2 regions of the Pararhodospirillum photometricum DSM 122 genome follow, and region 2 is predicted to be linked to the other one. Evidence: predicted binding sites of a transcription regulator. Region 2 holds the regulator's gene; the other holds the start of a gene.
The links. The regulator HrcA, encoded in region 2, represses chaperone genes, less so after heat shock. The targets are predictions, from matches to a motif close to GTTAGCACTCNCCNNNGGNGAGTGCTAAC.
Positions count from the first base shown of each region.

Region 1: groES (co-chaperone GroES) is a predicted target of HrcA. The motif match lies at 5,163-5,191, and genes of this name have one in related genera.

Region 1 is NC_017059.1:642,573-650,791, forward strand. It holds gene RSPPHO_RS02760 (hydantoinase B/oxoprolinase family protein) at 1-1,246, shown strand, start outside; gene RSPPHO_RS02765 (NAD(P)/FAD-dependent oxidoreductase) at 2,092-3,429, opposite strand; gene RSPPHO_RS02770 (sigma-70 family RNA polymerase sigma factor) at 3,574-4,140, shown strand; gene RSPPHO_RS20800 (cupin domain-containing protein) at 4,480-4,836, shown strand; gene groES (co-chaperone GroES) at 5,251-5,538, shown strand; gene groL (chaperonin GroEL) at 5,606-7,246, shown strand; partial or broken gene RSPPHO_RS02790 (Lrp/AsnC family transcriptional regulator) at 7,468-7,984, shown strand; gene gluQRS (tRNA glutamyl-Q(34) synthetase GluQRS) at 7,988-8,219, opposite strand, start outside.
Region 2 is NC_017059.1:2,795,636-2,803,854, forward strand. It holds gene RSPPHO_RS12535 (hypothetical protein) at 1-51, opposite strand, end outside; gene RSPPHO_RS17975 (M78 family metallopeptidase domain-containing protein) at 64-1,089, opposite strand; gene RSPPHO_RS12545 (hypothetical protein) at 1,281-1,934, opposite strand; gene RSPPHO_RS12550 (alpha/beta fold hydrolase) at 2,007-2,804, opposite strand; gene RSPPHO_RS12555 (Lrp/AsnC family transcriptional regulator) at 3,071-3,550, shown strand; gene RSPPHO_RS12560 (thioredoxin family protein) at 3,547-3,783, opposite strand; gene RSPPHO_RS12565 (permease) at 3,798-4,763, opposite strand; gene arsN2 (arsenic resistance N-acetyltransferase ArsN2) at 4,782-5,222, opposite strand; gene RSPPHO_RS20095 (arsenic resistance protein) at 5,219-5,677, opposite strand; partial or broken gene RSPPHO_RS19175 (large ribosomal subunit protein bL35) at 5,677-5,814, opposite strand; gene hrcA (heat-inducible transcriptional repressor HrcA) at 6,180-7,238, shown strand; partial or broken gene RSPPHO_RS22030 (nucleotide exchange factor GrpE) at 7,290-7,832, shown strand.

The DNA of each region.
Region 1 (8,219 bases), 1.7 Mb from region 2:
GGTCACGCCGGTGTTCCACGGTCGCCAAGTGGTGTTCTGGGTGGCAAGCCGGGGGCATCACGCCGACGTGGGCGGCACCACCCCGGGCTCCATGCCGCCAGACAGCCGGGTGCTGACCGACGAAGGCGTGCTCCTTGATGCCGTCCCCCTGATGAAAGACGGTGTGTTTCTCGAGCAGGATCTGCGCCGGCGCTTGGCGGCGGGACCGTGGCCGGCCCGCAATCCCGACCAGAACATCGCCGACCTGCGGGCCCAGGTGGCGGCCAACCGGGCCGGCATTCTCGAGATCGAGCGCATGATCACCGACATGGGGATGGAGGTGGTCGAGGCGGCCATGAGGCATGTCCAGGACAACGCCGAGGAACTGGTCCGCCGGGTGCTGGTCGGCCTGGGCGGTGGCACCTTTGAGACCCGCCTCGACGACGGCGGCCTGATTCGGGTGACACTGTCCGTTGATCCGGGCGAGCGCAGCGCGGTGATCGACTTCACCGGCACCTCACCGCAAAGCAGCGGCAACACCAACGCCCCGCTGGCCGTTACCCGGGCTGCTGTCTTGTATGTGATCCGCACCTTGGTGGAGGCGCCGATTCCCCTCAACGAGGGCTGTCTCAAGCCGATCACCCTCGTGGTCCCCCGGGGCTGTCTGCTCAATCCGGTGCCTCCGGCGGCGGTGGTGGCCGGCAATGTGGAGACCAGCCAGTTGGTGGTCGATGCCTTGTATGGGGCTTTAGGCCTCCTGGCCGGCAGCCAGGGCACCATGAACAACCTGACCTTCGGCGACGACACCGTGCAGTATTATGAAACGCTGTGCGGCGGGGCGGGGGCCGGGCCGGGGTTCGAGGGCGCGTCGGGGGTGCATACCCACATGACCAACAGCCGCCTGACCGATCCCGAGATTTTGGAACTGCGCTTCCCGGTGCTTGTCGATGCCTTTGCCCTGCGCCGGGGCTCTGGCGGCGAGGGCCACTGGCGCGGAGGCGACGGCGTCGTGCGTCGGTTGTGCTTCCGCAAGCCGATGATGGCGGCGGTCGTCTCCAACCGGCGGGACTACCCGCCCCATGGATTGGCCGGGGGCGAACCGGGCCTGTGTGGCGTCAACCGGGTGGAGCGGGTGACCGGCCAGTTGGAGTTCCTGCCGGCGACCACTCGGCTCCTCCTGAACGCCGGCGACACTTTGGTGATTGAAACCCCGGGCGGCGGCGGCTTTGGCCGGGTGGGCGAACAAGACGACCCCCAAACGCTTTGATTCCTTTTTAAGGAAAGGAGAGCCTGACGACAGGACAGAGTTTAAAAAGAATGGAGTGAATTGAAAGAATACGAAAATAAATTGCTTCAATTATTTGGGGCAAGCCTATCAAGGTTTAGGTCAGCTATACTTCATACAGAGGAAGAAGTAAGTTTAGACGAATATTCAACGATTCGTTTGTTTTGTATAAAGAAGATGCTTATTCTTGTTGTAATAGGCTATTTATTTTCGGAAGAAAGTATGGCTAATGACTTAATCCATAAGTACCAAGATTTTCATCTCTCATATTTACAATTGCTACAGAATGAAAAAAAGATTGAGCCATTGAAGCAGATTTAATAACGACTTTTTGGCATATAATAAAGCCATGAGCGCCTTTATGGAGAGCCAGGTGTCGGAGAAGGACCATTCGTGAAATGCAGTCGGTAGACTTATTACTTAGAGTTTAGATAGCTCATCCCTCCCGTGGTCATCCCCTCAGAGGGTATCGCCCGTTAATTAAGGGCGCTTACCTTAGCTCCTTCCCTATTTAAGCCAAGTCATCATGGCTTAAATAACGATCCAGCCGCATAAGGGGGGATGGCAGACTCCCCCCAAACCCTCGGCGAGGCCGCTTCGTCGAGCCCCCTGGTGTGGGTGAAAATCGTGCGCGCCTTTTTGCCGCCGCCCCTGCCACCGAAATCGTCGATTAATGTACTGGTATTTTTATAACTTCTAAGTTTGACGAAACACACCTTGGGGCGTCTGAACCACAATGCAGCCGACAAAATGAACAGGGGGCGTGGGGGACGACCGTCCCCCACCCTTTCCTTTTCCCCCTTCCCTTTCCTCCCCCTCCCTTACCTCTACGGCAAACTCTCAGGCCACCCCGTGAGGCGATCGCTGGGCTCTGGGAGGGACCAGGGGCGGCGGTGGTGGCCGAGGCGTTCGGCGACCCAAAGGGCGGCTTGGAGGCCGTCTTCGTGGAAGCCGTCGCCGCACCAAGCGCCGCAGTACCAGATGTTGCCTTGGCCCTGGAGCTTCCACAGTTCCTTGCGGGCGGCGAGGGTGTCGAGGGTAATCAGGGGGTGGTGGTAGACCATCCGGCCGAGAACGCCCTCGGCGTCGGGGCGCAAGGGGGGATTGAGGCTGAGGAACAGGGGGTGGGAGCGGTCGAAGCCGTGCAGGTGGTTGAGCCAGGTGGTGACGGAGGCGGTCCACTCCACCGAGCGCTGGCGTTGAACCAGGGCATTCCACGCGGCCCAGGCCTCGGCCCGGTGGGGCATGAGAGCGAGGTCTTGGTGCAGCCACACTTCGTTGGCGCGGGTGTGGAAGGGGCTGAGGAGGCGGCGTTCGTCGGGGGTGGGCTCGTCGAGCAGGGCGAGGGCCTGGGGGGCGTGGGTGGCGACCACGACGTGGTCGTAGAGGTGGGAGCCGCCGCGCTCGTCCTCGACCAATACGCCGCCGGCGCAGCGGATCAGGCGCTTGGCCCCGGTGTGGAGCTTGATCTCGGTGACGTAGGGGGCGGTGAGGCGCTGGAGGTATTCGCGAGCGCCGCCGGTGACGGTGCGCCAGCCTGGGTTGGGGCGCAGCGAGAGCAGGCCGTGGCTTTGGAAGAAGCGGATGAAGGCGGCGGCGGGGTGGGCTTCCATGTCCTGGGGCGGGCACGACCAGACGGCGGCGCCGAGCGGCAGCAGGTGGTCTTCGACGAGGGCGGGGGGATAGTTTTGCAAGAGGAGGTACTGGGCCAGGGTGAGGGTATCGGCCTGGGGATCCTTGAGGAAGGCGGGGGCTTCGCGGTAAAAGCGGAGCCAGCCGCGCAGCATGGACCAGAAGCGGGGCTTGACCAGATTGGTTGGCTGGGCCAGGAGGCCGACGAGACCGTTGTTGCGGGCGTATTCGACTCGGCCGTCGTCGATGGACACTGAGAACGACAGGTCGGCGGCTTGGGTGGGGACGCCGAGGTGGGCGAACAGGGCCGAGAGATTTCGATAATTACTTTCATTATAAAGAATAAATCCGGCATCAACCGGCACGCGCGCCCCTTTGCCCAAGGGCGCTTCCACGGTGTTGGTATGCCCTCCGGGGCGGAAGTCCTTTTCTAAAACGGTAACGGTATGGCGTTTGGCCAGCAGCCAAGCGGCGGCCATTCCGGCGATACCCGAACCGATGACGGCGATGTTGAGTGGGGCGGAAGAGGTCATGACGCGGTCGCGCTCCTCTGTTGCACGGTCGATCCCCATGGCGGATCATGAGAGTATCGCAAGGGCGCCCTGGGGGCCACCAGGGGAGCCATGGTTTACAGAGAGGTAAGGCGTGTTGGTTTCCTTGAACGGGGGAGGGGGCGCATGACCAGTTTGGTCCTTCCCGCCCAGGATCACGCGGCCTTGATCGAGGCCATCGCCCGTGATCGCGACCGCACGGCGTTTGCCGAGTTGTTTCGCTATTTCGCCCCCCGGGTGAAAGCCTATCTGCGCCGGCTGGGGGCTCCCGATGCGGTGGCGGAAGAGCTGGCTCAGGAGACCTTGCTGTCGGTGTGGCGCAAGGCGGATCGCTATGACGCGACGAAGGCCGGGGCCAGCACGTGGATTTTCACCATCGCGAGAAATCTGCGCATTGATCTGTTGCGTAGGGAACAGCGACCCGACCTGGATCCTGAGGACCCAGTGTTGGTGCCCGAGGCGCCGGTGGCGGCCGACCACGCCTTGGAGACGCAGCGGCGCGAGAACCGCGTGCGCGTGGCCCTGGGCCATTTGCCCGCCGAGCAGGCCGAAGTGGTGCGCCTTGCCTTTTTTGAGGACCTGACTCACGCCGATGTGGCGGAAAAGTTGGGAATTCCGCTGGGAACCGTGAAATCCCGGTTGCGGCTGGCCTTTGCCAAGGTCCGCGGCCACGTAGGAGACGATCCGTCATGACCGAGTCTCTCTTTGGGGCCGACGCGCCGCGGCTGATCATGAAGCATCACCCGAGCAGTGTCTTGCTGACCGCCTACGCCGCTGGGACCTTGACACAGGCCCCCTCCCTGCTGGTCGCGACCCACATCACCTTTTGCACCAACTGCCGCTCGGCGGTGACGGACATGGAGGCTTTGGGCGGCGCGCTGGTGGAGAGCCTGGAGCCTGTGGCCTTGGCGGAGGACGCCTTGGACGCGGTGCTGGCGCGGCTTGACCAACCGGTCGCGCCGACGGTGATCCAGGCCGCCGTGGCCCCCGTGGGCGAGGCCGCCTTGCTGCCGGCGCCCGTGCGGGCCTTTTTTGCCGGCCTTGGTCAAGGGGCGTCTGCCCTGGCGGCGGATGGGGCCCGGCATCCGCCACCTCCCCCTGATCGGCCGCCAAGCCGACGGCACCAGCGCCCGCCTGCTCGCCGTCGATCCCCGCACCCCTCTGCCCGAGCATGGGCACGGCGGCAACGAATACACCATTGTTCTGCAAGGCGGCTTCGCCGACGAAACCGGGACCTACACCCAAGGTGACGTCGCCGAGCTTGACGAAAACGTCACCCACCGCCCCGTGGTCGGCAACGAGCCCTGCCTCTGCCTCGTCGTCACCGGCGCCCCCCTGCGCTTCACCCAAGCCCTGCCGCGCCTGCTTCAGCCGCTGTTCGGGCTTTGAAGGGGGTGTTTCGCTTCGGGAACACGGGGCTGTCGCCCCGGACCCCACCTGGAGGCTGACGCCTCCAGACCTCCGCTTTCTTTTATTAATTGGCCCTCCCCTCCCCCTCCTTTTGAAAAGCACGCTTTTCAAAAGGAGGGGGAGGGGAGGGCCATGAACAGAAGAAAAAGGGGTCTGGGGCATCGCCCCAGGCGGGGCCCGGGTCGGCAGCCCCGCGTCGCCGAAGCGAAGCACCCCCGTCCAATGCGCGAGGGCTGTGGAAAAAAAACAGCCAACGGGGGCGGAACGGGTGGGGTGCGCTTGACAAAAAGGGGGAGGGCGCGCTATGTAGCACTCACCGAGGGGGAGTGCTAACAACAGGCTCTCGCCTCGGGTCCCAAAGCCCCGCAAGGGGGAATTCACGGAGGCCTATACATGAACTTCCGCCCGCTGCATGACCGCGTTCTCATCAAGCGTCTGGAGAGCGAGGAAAAGACCGCTGGTGGCATCATCATCCCCGACACCGCCAAGGAAAAGCCCCAGGAGGGCGAGGTGATCGCGGTTGGCTCCGGAGTGCGTGGCGACGACGGCAAGCTGGTTGCGCTGGATGTCAAGCCGGGTGACCGCATTCTGTTCGGCAAGTGGTCCGGCACTGAAGTGAAGCTGAATGGGGTCGAGTACCTCATCATGAAGGAATCGGACATTATGGGCATCGTCGGCTAAGGCCGCGCGAGAACCGACGTTTCCGAAGACCTGTCCGACTGACTGATGAGATAAGGGAAAAACCGATATGTCTGCCAAAGACGTCAAGTTCTCTGCCGACGCCCGTGAGCGTATGCTGCGCGGTGTGGACATTCTGGCGCACGCTGTTAAGGTGACGCTGGGTCCCAAGGGCCGCAATGTTGTGATTGAGAAGTCCTTCGGCGCGCCGCGCATCACGAAGGACGGCGTGTCCGTGGCCAAGGAAATTGTCCTTCAGGACAAGTTCGAGAACATGGGCGCCCAGATGGTTAAGGAGGTCGCCTCCAAGACCGCTGATATCGCTGGCGATGGCACCACCACCGCCACCGTGCTGGCCCAGGCGATCGTCCGCGAGGGCGTGAAGTCGGTGGCCGCCGGCATGAACCCGATGGATCTGAAGCGCGGTATTGATCTGGCCGTGGCCGCTGTGGTGGCCGACGTTCAGTCCCGCTCCAAGAAGATCAAGACCTCGGACGAAGTGGCCCAGGTTGGCACCATTTCCGCCAACGGCGACACCGAGGTGGGCAAGATCATTGCCACCGCCATGGAAAAGGTTGGCAACGAGGGCGTCATCACGGTTGAAGAGGCCAAGGGCCTGGAGACCGAGCTGGACGTCGTCGAGGGGATGCAGTTCGACCGCGGCTACCTGTCGCCGTACTTCATCACCAACGCCGAGAAGATGATCGCCGAGCTGGATAATCCCTACATCCTGCTCCACGAGAAGAAGCTCTCTGGCCTGCAGCCGCTGCTGCCGGTTCTGGAGACCGTCGTTCAGTCCGGTCGTCCGCTGCTGATCATCGCCGAGGACATCGAGGGCGAAGCCCTGGCCACCTTGGTGGTCAACAAGCTGCGCGGTGGCCTGAAGGTCGCGGCCGTCAAGGCGCCGGGCTTCGGCGATCGCCGCAAGGCCATGCTGGAAGACATCGCCATCCTGACCGGTGGCCAGGTCATCAGCGAAGACCTGGGCATCAAGCTGGAGAGCGTCACCATCGACATGCTGGGCACCGCCAAGCGCGTGTCCCTGACGAAGGATGACACCACCATCGTTGATGGCGCTGGCGACAAGGCCGACATCGAGGCCCGTTGCACCCAGATCCGCGCTCAGATCGAAGAGACCTCCAGCGACTACGACCGCGAGAAGCTCCAGGAGCGTCTGGCGAAGCTGGCGGGCGGCGTGGCCGTGATCAAGGTTGGCGGCGCCACCGAGGTCGAGGTGAAGGAGAAGAAGGACCGCGTGGACGACGCCATGCACGCCACCCGCGCTGCGGTGGAAGAAGGCGTGGTTGCCGGTGGTGGCGTGGCTCTGCTGTATGCCACCCGCGCCCTGGCGTCCCTGAAGGGCGCCAACTCCGACCAGGATGTCGGCATCGAGATCATCCGCCGCGCTCTCCAGTCGCCGGTGCGTCAGATCGCCGAGAACGCCGGTGTTGATGGTGCCGTGGTTGCCGGCAAGCTGCTGGAGAACTCCGACAGCAACTTCGGCTTCAACGCCCAGACTGGCGTGTACGAGGATCTGGTGAAGGCCGGCGTGATCGACCCGACCAAGGTCGTGCGCGCTGCCCTGCAGGACGCCGCTTCCGTGGCCGGCCTGCTGATCACCACCGAAGCGATGATCGCCGACATTCCGGAGAAGAAGGACGCTGCTCCGGTCGGCGGTGGCATGGGCGGCATGGGCGACATGGGCTTCTAAGACCAAGCCCGCCCCGTCTTCGGGGTGTCGCGTGACGCCGATCTGCAAGGATCAGGGGCCGCTCCCGGTAACGGGGGCGGCCTCGCGTTATTGGGGGCGACCGAAACAAGACAGCATGGTCCAGGCTTGCGTTGCGTTCTCGCCCCCATTATGTGTAATTTCCTTTCGTCTCGGCGGCCCTTGGGGCTCGCCGTCCGTCGGAACGTCCATCGGGAGGGGTGATGGCGACGCAGCGGGTTAAGCTGGACCGCATCGACCGCAGGATCCTAGCCGATCTTCAAAACGACGGGCGCATGACCAACGTCGAACTGGCGCGCCGGGCTGGCATTTCGGCCCCGCCCTGCCTGCCGCCGGGTACGCGCCTTGGAAGAAGCCGGGTTTATCAAGGGCTACCACGCCGATCTGGATGTGAACGCCCTGGGCTTTCACGTCACGGTGTTTGCACAGGTGGGGCTTAACAGCCAAGCCGAGTCGGACCTCAAGGCCTTTGAGACCTTGGTCGGCGGCTGGCCTGAGGTGCGCGAGTGCCATATGCTGGCCGGCGAGACCGACTTTTTGCTGAAGATCGTGGCCCAGGACTGGGACGACTATCAGCGCTTCCTCACCTCCCGCCTGACCCCGGCCCCCAACGTGGCGCATGTCAAATCGGCTTTAGCGATCCGCACCGCCAAACTCCTGCCCGGCGTCCCGGTGCACGATGCCGAGGACCCACCGGGCGACGAGCCCGCCCCCGAGTAAGCCTCAGGGACCGAGGGGTCTGGGGAGGCCCGCCTCCCCAGCCTTCCTTTTCTCCTGCTCGCCCGGTCCCACGCCCACCCGCCGCCAAATATCCTCCGCCCTCTCCCCCGCCGCCCGCAACGCTGCCAAAGTCAAAGACTGGTCACGCTTGGCGTAGCGCTTGCCATCCGGGCCGACCAGCAGGGCATGGTGATGATAGCGCGGCGTTGGCAGGCCGAGCAGGGCCTGGAGCAGC
Region 2 (8,219 bases):
CGCCAGTTTTATAAAGACGTCCTTATCAAAAAACGCGTGCAGATCGCGCATCGCCCCCTGCCGTCACAACAGACCAATACGCTCCAAAAACTCTAAACTATCGTCGGACAGGGCATCGACGTCAATATTGCGCCGAAGGGCCTCACGGCAGACCATCTCTGTGGGGGTGTCCTCGCCAATATACTTCAATGCGGCACTCCCCAGCGGCCATGGCTCCTTACCGTTGATCTTCGTGTTCTTCACCGCGTTCAAAATGACATGGCCAGGATCAATGCCTTTGTCACGGCCGTATGCGAGCGCAGACGCAGCGAGACTGGCGGCATCCACCAAACGTGTGAGACGGATGCTCGGATTCTGCCCACCAGTCAAAACGGTGAGGGCGTAGGCGTTGGCTGCCTTCTCTTGCTCATCGGCGCCGTCGTCCTCGGATACCTTTTCATCGACGAGAGAACCGCCATCGCATAAGTCAAGGTGCCCCTCGGCGATATGGCCCATCTCGTGAGCGAGCACAAACAGCATCCACGCCGGCGAGGACATCTTCCTCGTCACAAGGATCACGGGCCGGCCACAGCAAAACGTGACCATGCCGTCCATCTTAGGCTTGGCAACAGGCAAACTCGGCATATAAGCAACTGGGACCCCGTGCGCCCAGCAGACGTCCAATAGGTCTTCCAGTCCCACCCAAGGCGTGGAACCGTGGGCACAAGCGGTCGTGCGAAGGGCCATGGCGGAGGGAAGGGAGCCGGTCCACAACGGCGTGGTGACCGAGGCGACGAGCCTCGCGACAGCGGTCGCTACCGCACGCGCTGAAGCGATTTCGGCAATGCTAGTCCCCGCCCTCGTCTTGAAACAGGCCTGCTGCATCAGGCGTTGGCGCAAACGACCATCTGGTCCGATCTCCAAACCAAAATGCTTGGCAACAAACCCACGCACTTCAAAGAGACCAGAAGGATGATTGATCGCCTCTTCCCACCAGTCGGGCAAAATGCGAACTGCGTCCTGGGGCTTAAGCCCAACGGCGGTTAGCTCCTGCTGGAGCACCTTCTTGTTTTTAGAATCACTGAGGGAAGCGTGGTTCGCGATAGCCATGGCTCACCCCCCCATCGTCGGATAACGAAATGTAAGCTGCCTATAACATGGGGAGAGAATCCAGAAAAGCTCAGGCCTGAGAGATCGTCAGAAAAACTTGGGGAAGAAAAAAGCGAACCTCGGAAGGAACCTCTCCGGGCGGGGCTCGTGGTGGCCGAAGGGGATCACGTCCCCTTCGCACCAGCAGGGAGTTAAGAGGCCGGGCGCATGCGGCGGGGGGAGACTTCTTCGTCGTCGTCGCTGCCGTAGCCCTCGTAGTGGATGTAGCAGCGACCGGGGCCTGTTTCTTCCAAGACCCGGGCGGGATACCAGTCGCCTTCCCACAGGACCTCGACCCGGCGGCCTGGGTGGCACAGGCCCGAGGACGAGCGCTTGCCGTCAAAGCGGTCCCTCTCGGGGGACATCGGCGGCGGGGAGGCGCCGGGGCCGGCTTTATCGCAAAAGGCGGTACACACCGTGTTGGGCACCACCGATCCACCACAGTTGACAAAGCACTGGCGATACATGCTGTCGCAGTCGTCGCGACAGGAGGAGCGAGCGCAGCCATAGCCGTCGTAAAAGGAGCTTTCCGTCTTCGTCACTTTCTGACCGGCGCGCCGTTTTTCATCGACATAGCGGCGATACTCGCGCCGAGCGTCCTCTCTTTCCCGATCTTTACAGCGCTCTTCATCCCGCTGGCAGGAGTGGGTGCAGTTTTGTTGCCAGTTGAGGCATTGGCTGGTGCACACCCGCCCCTCGGGCGAGCGCGGGGCGCGAAATTCATAGGACGTTTCGTAGATCGGTCCGCAAGCGGCCGCGACCCCAATCAGAAGGCCTACCGCCAGAAGTCGCCCAACCCTCGCCATGGCCCCCTCCTTTCCTTCCATTTCAAACGGCGAGTATGCCCTTTGGACGAGGGGAAGGCTTGGACTTTCTGATCAAGGAAGCGCGGCCAAGAACTCGGTGATCAAGGCCACGGTCTGCTCCGGGTGGTCGCGATGCGGGACATGACCCACGCCGGGCAAGATTTCCACCCGCGCCTGTCCCCCACTGAGATCGCCAATCAAAAGGGGATGGCAAGCACTCCCGTATTCGTCTTCGCTGCCATGCAGCACCAAGGCCGGGCACCGGACGCGGGGCAAAACAGGCGCCAAGCTCCAGGTGGCGAAGGCCGGGGAAAGCCAGGACTCGGTCCACGCGTCCAAGACCCAGCCCGCCTTGGCGCCATGATAGCGTTCCAGCCGTTGAAACTGGGCCGGATCGCTGAAAAACTCCCGGGCGGCGGCAATCGCGCTCAGGGTTCGGCCTTCTGGGAAGGTTTGGGCGGCGGCGGTGATCAAGGCGTCGCAGTGCCGCGACCACTGGGCCGCCGCGTGAACCGCCATGCCGCCCCCCACGCTGTGCCCGAGGGCCACGAAGCGCTCGAACGCCAAGGAGCGCTGCAAGTCCGGCAGCACCGCCACCGCCTCCTGGGCGATGAACTCCAGGGAAAGGCGGTCGGTGCGGGCATCCGAAAGACCAAACCCCAACCGGTCATAGGCGATGACCCGCCGCCCGGTCGCCCGGCACAGGCGCTCCGGGAAATCGCGCCACAGGGCCACGCAGCCCAGGGAGTCGTGAAACAAGACCACCGGACTGAGCGTGGGCGGCAAGGCGGGCTCCCACGAGCGGACAAAAATCCGCCCCTGGGCCAAGTCCACCCAGCCATCTTGGGGACGCGGCTCGGCCTGCGTCATGGGGGCTCTCCTGTCGGTTTTAAGTGTAATGGATACATAATACTTTTATTTTGCGGCGAAAGGAAGGCTGGGGAGGCGGGCCTCCCCAGACCCCTCCGATCCTGGGGCTTGCCTTGATGCGCAGGGCCTGCGGGAACGTGGGGTCTGGGGAGGCTCGCCTCCCCGGCCTTCCCTGATGCCCTGAAATCTTGTTGCAGCCTTCGGAAGATCCGCCCCAAATGGGTCGATCATGCCAAAAGCCCTGACCAGACAAGACGATGAGGCCCATGCTCCTGGATGACATCGACCGCCAGATTCTCGTGGCCCTCCAACACGATGGCCGATTGCAAAACGTGGAACTCGCAAAGCGCGTTGGCCTGTCGCCCTCGCCCTGCCTGCGCCGGGTCCGCCTGCTGGAAGAAGCCGGGGTGATCGCGCGCTATGTTGCGGTGTTGGATCCGGCCAAGGTGGGGATTGGCCTCAGCGTTTTCGCCCGCATCTGCCTGTCCGCCCAGGATGCCGAGACCGTGGAGCACTTTATCACGTGCATCCAGGCCCTGCCGCAGGTGGTGGAATGCCACCTGATGGCCGGCGACTGCGACTTTCTTCTGCGCATCGTGGCCGCCGACCTGGAAGCCTACCGCCGCTTCCAGGTCGAGCACCTGACCCGGATCCCCGGGGTTCAAAGCATCAAAACCGAAATCCCCATGGAGACCATCAAACTGGCCCATGAACTGCCGCTGGGATCGGAGGAACGCGCAGGCTAGGCCTTCAGCCATGCCTCAACAGCCTCGGGCAAGGGCATGCCGCCAGCGTGGACGACTTTGCCCTCCACCACCACGCCCGGGGTCCGCATCACCCCATGGCCCAGGATGACGGCCATGTCGGTGACCTTTTCGATCTCGACCGCGACACCGAGGGCCCGGGCTTTGTCCTCGATCAGCTTGGCGGTGTTGACGCAGGTCTTGCACCCCGAGCCCAGAACCTTGATGGATTTCATAAGACTTTCCTTGGCTAGACGAACAACGCATTGAGCAACAGCCCAACCACGACAAAAGACAGGCTGAGGAATACCGCGAGAAACACCAGCATTGCCGGCTTCAGCACTTTGCGCAGCATGATGAACTCGGGCAACGACAGGGCGACGACACTCATCATGAAGGCCAGCGTCGTGCCCACCGGGACCCCCTTCGCCAGCAAGGCCTCGGCCACGGGAATGATCCCGGTGGCGTTGGAGTAAAGGGGCAAGCCCATCAAGACGGCGATCGGCACCGCAAACGGGTTGGCCGGGCCGGCGACGCGAGCCAGAAAGTCCTCCGGCACATAGCCGTGCAGGGCCGCCCCGATGCCGATGCCGATCAAAACGTAAAGCCAGATCCGCCCCACGATATCGCGGACCTCGCCCCAGGCCGAGCGGATCCGGGCCCGTCCCCCCAAGGCACCGTCCGGGATCGCGACGGCGCCCAGGCGAATGTTCCACACATACCCCTCAACCCAGCGCTCCAGGTGCAGCCGATCGATCAAGATCCCGCCCGCCAGCCCGACCCCCAAGCCGGTCGCCACATAAACCACGGTCAGCTTCCAACCGACCACCGAGGCCAGGATCACCACCGCCACCTCGTTGACCAAGGGCGAGGTGATGAGAAAGGCCATGGTCACCCCCAGGGGAATACCGGCCTCAAGAAAGCCGATGAACAGGGGCACCGAGGAGCAGGAACAAAACGGTGTCACCGCCCCCAGGGTGACAGCCAGAACATAGCCCAGCCCCCGGGATCGCCCCTCCAGGGACCGACGCACCCGCTCGGGCGAGAGCACGGAGCGAAACAGGGCCATGACGAAAACTACCACGACCAGAAGCACAAAGATTTTGGTCGTATCCTCGATAAAAAAATGAACCGCTTCGGCCAGCCGGCTACCGGGATCCAACCCGAGCAAGGAATAGGTGGTCAGGTCGGCAAGACGGGTGAATAGGGCAAACATCAGGGGCTCTTTCGCCCGTCACAAGGAACGGGTCATCAAGACCGCCGAGGCGGGGCACAGGGCGGCACTCTGGCGCGAGGCCTGGATGGCGGCGGGCGCCTCGCTGCGGGGCAGGGGACGAAAGCCACACCGCTGCCCGAGCCCGACCGCTGTGGTGGTGAGCAAGTAGGCCTCCCGGCAGCCCAGGGCGTGGGCTCTCTCGAGAAGCGCGCCCACCAAGGCACTCCCCAGCCCGTGCCCCCGCCGCCCGGGGACGATCACCACCGAGCGCACCAAGGCCAGCGCCCCGTGGCATTCGAGGCCGCCATGGCCCACCAAGACGCCCTGGTCGTCGTGAAATCGGAAGAACAAGCGCCCCTCGTCGTCGAGATCCTCGACCGGCAGATCGGCGGCGACGAGGGCAGCGCGCAACGCTGGATCCACGCTGGGACAGAATGTCATCACAAGGGAGGGCATCATCCTCGGGCCTCGTACCACGACTTGCTGGCATTGACGATTTTCACCACCGACAGCATCACGGGAACCTCGATCAACACCCCAACGACGGTCGCAAGCGCGGCCCCAGACTGGAAGCCGAACAGGACAAGGGCGGTCGCCACGGCCAGTTCAAAAAAGTTGCTGGCCCCGATCAGGGCAGAGGGACCGGCCACGGCATGCGGCACGCCGAGCCAGCGATTAAGGCCATACGCCAAGGCACTGTTGAGATAGACCTGAAAGAGGATGGGCACCGCCAGCAGGGCAATGATCGCGGGCTGGGCCAGGATCTGTTCGCCCTGAAACCCGAACAGCAGCACCAAGGTCGCCAAGAGCGCCCCCAGGGAGAACGGCCCCAGCCGCCCCAAGGTGGCGGCCAAGGCGTCGGGTCCCCGGGCCAGCAGGGCGCGGCGGGCGAGTTGGGCGATGACCACCGGCACCCACGATGTAAAGCCCGACCGACAGCAGAAGTGTTGGACAGCAGGTGGCTCTTGTAGCCGACCTTGACGCGGACCTTGCCGGTACCGGTGAGGCTGAAGCGCTTCTTCACCGCGCTCTTGGTCTTCATTTTGGGCATTTCAGGTTCCTTCTCTGGAGCCGATCCTGTTGGGACCGCCGATCGACGGGCCGCGCAGGGTCTGGAGGGACGGCTAGGCATGCCCGGGGCTTTGGCAACCCAAAAGCCCACCGCCGTGCCGCCCGGATTTCCTTGGGGACGAGGGGTTATACAGGTCCGGCCCTTTCGGTGCAAGGCCTGTCCAGAACGCGTGGAACAGATCCGCGCGATTCCCACCGAAATCCCTTGGGCCGAAATCCCTTGGGCCGAAATCCCTTGGGCCGAAATCCCTTGGGACCGGGTTCACTCCCCTCTTTACCCCAAGGCCCCAGCCCCCTACCCTCATTCTTTCCTCCCTTTCCTGCACGACAAGGAGCCATGCGCCCATGACATCGACGGGGCAAGGGCCCGCCCTCGCGGCCCTGGACGAGCGATCGCGGGAAATCTTTGGCCAGATTGTCGATACCTTCGTGGAAACCGGCGAGCCCGTGGGGTCGCGCACCTTGTCGCGTCGGCTCTCGGTCTCGCTGTCGCCGGCCACCATCCGCAACGTCATGGCCGACCTGGAGGAGATGGGCCTTCTCTACGCCCCGCACACCTCGGCCGGGCGCCTGCCCACCGAAGAGGGTCTGCGCCTGTTTGTCTCGGGTCTCCTGGAACTGGGAGGGCTGGCCGCCGACGAGCGCCGGCAGATCGAGACCAAGGTCAACGCCGCTGGCAAGAGCTTGGACGAGGCCCTGAGCGAGGCGACCAGCGTGTTGTCGGGCCTGTCGCGCTGTGCCGGCTTGGTGCTGGCCCCCAAGGTGGACGCCTCGCTCAAGCACATCGAGTTTGTGCCCCTGGGACCGGGCCGCGCCCTGGTGATCATGGTGACGGGCAACGGCATCGTCGAAAACCGGGTGCTGGAGGTGCCCCAGGGCCTGCCGCCCAGCGCGCTGGCCGAGGCCACCAATTATCTCAACGCCCATCTGGCCGGCCGCACCTTGGACGAGGCCCGCGCCACCATTCAAGACGACCTCGCCCAGCACCGCGACCGCCTGGACGAACTGGCCTCGCGCGTCGTCCAGGCCGGCATCGCCACGTGGTCGGGCGGCGAGCGCCGGGGCGAGCTGATCGTGCGCGGCCAAAGCCATTTGCTGGCCGATGTCACCGCCTTGCAGGACCTGGAGCGGATCCGCGGCCTGTTCGACGCCTTGGAAACCCGCGAGCACGTGTTGCGCATCTTGGATCTGGTCAACAGCGCCGAGGGCGTCCAAATCTTTATCGGCGCCGAGAATGCGTTGTTTTCCGTGTCGGGTTGCTCAATGATCGTGGCGCCTTATCTCAATAGCCGCGAGGAGATCGTTGGCGCCATCGGCGTCATCGGTCCGACGCGGATCAACTACCGAAGGATTATTCCTTTGGTCGATTACACGTCAAAGGTTATCAGCCGGTTGATGGGCTGATCGACCTTGGCTGTCTTTTTTTGGAACAGACGACGCAAGACGGAAAGCGCCATGCAGCAGCCCACGGAAACGCCCGACGCCCCCGAGCCCCAGACGCCCGCGGAGGCCCCCGGCGCCGAACCGCCGGCCGACCCCAGCGAGGACCTGGCCCGGCGCGTCGAGGCCTTGACCGCCGAAAACCGCAAGCTGAAGGAAGACTACCTGCGCGCCCTGGCCGAAGCCGAGAACGCCCGGCGCATGGCCGACAAGCGCATTGAAGACAACACCAAGTACGCCATCACCAACTTTGCCCGGGGCATCCTGGGGGTGGCCGACAATCTGGCGCGGGCCCTGTCGGCGGCGCCCGAAGAGGCACGCCAGGAGCACGAGATCCTGCGGACCCTGGCCGTGGGCGTGGAAATGACCGCCCGCGAGCTGGAAAACGCCCTGGCCAAGCACGAGGTGCGCCGGGTGCAGCCGCTCAACGAGCCCTTTGACCCCAACTTGCATCAAGCGGTGCAGGAACTGGAGGACGTGACCGTGCCCTCTGGCACCGTGGTCCAGGTCTACCAGGACGGCTACACCTTGCACGGTCGCTTGTTGCGCCCGGCCATGGTGGTGGTGTCGCGCGGCGGCCCCAAGCGGGAAACCGTCATCGCCCCACCTTGGCGCACTCGCGACACAACGGCTCGTCGGCCAACACCAGGTCCCGGAGCCGCCGCCATTGTGCCCCGTAGCCCCTCTTGCTCGCGGACTCCCGCCGATCCGGCTCCCTGGCCGGTGCGCATGGGCAGCGTTGCCCATGGGGCACCAGCTTCTTGCACCGCGCGCATATCCGAGGCGGGGCGTAGGGCATCAGGACGCCACCGTCACCCGCATCTCCACCGCTGTCGGCCATTCGCCAACGGGGAGGATCCGGGCGCCGTCACAGCGCCAACGTTCGGGCGCGACCGTCACCCAAACTTCTTTGTCAGGGCACCACACCTCGACGCACAAAATCCG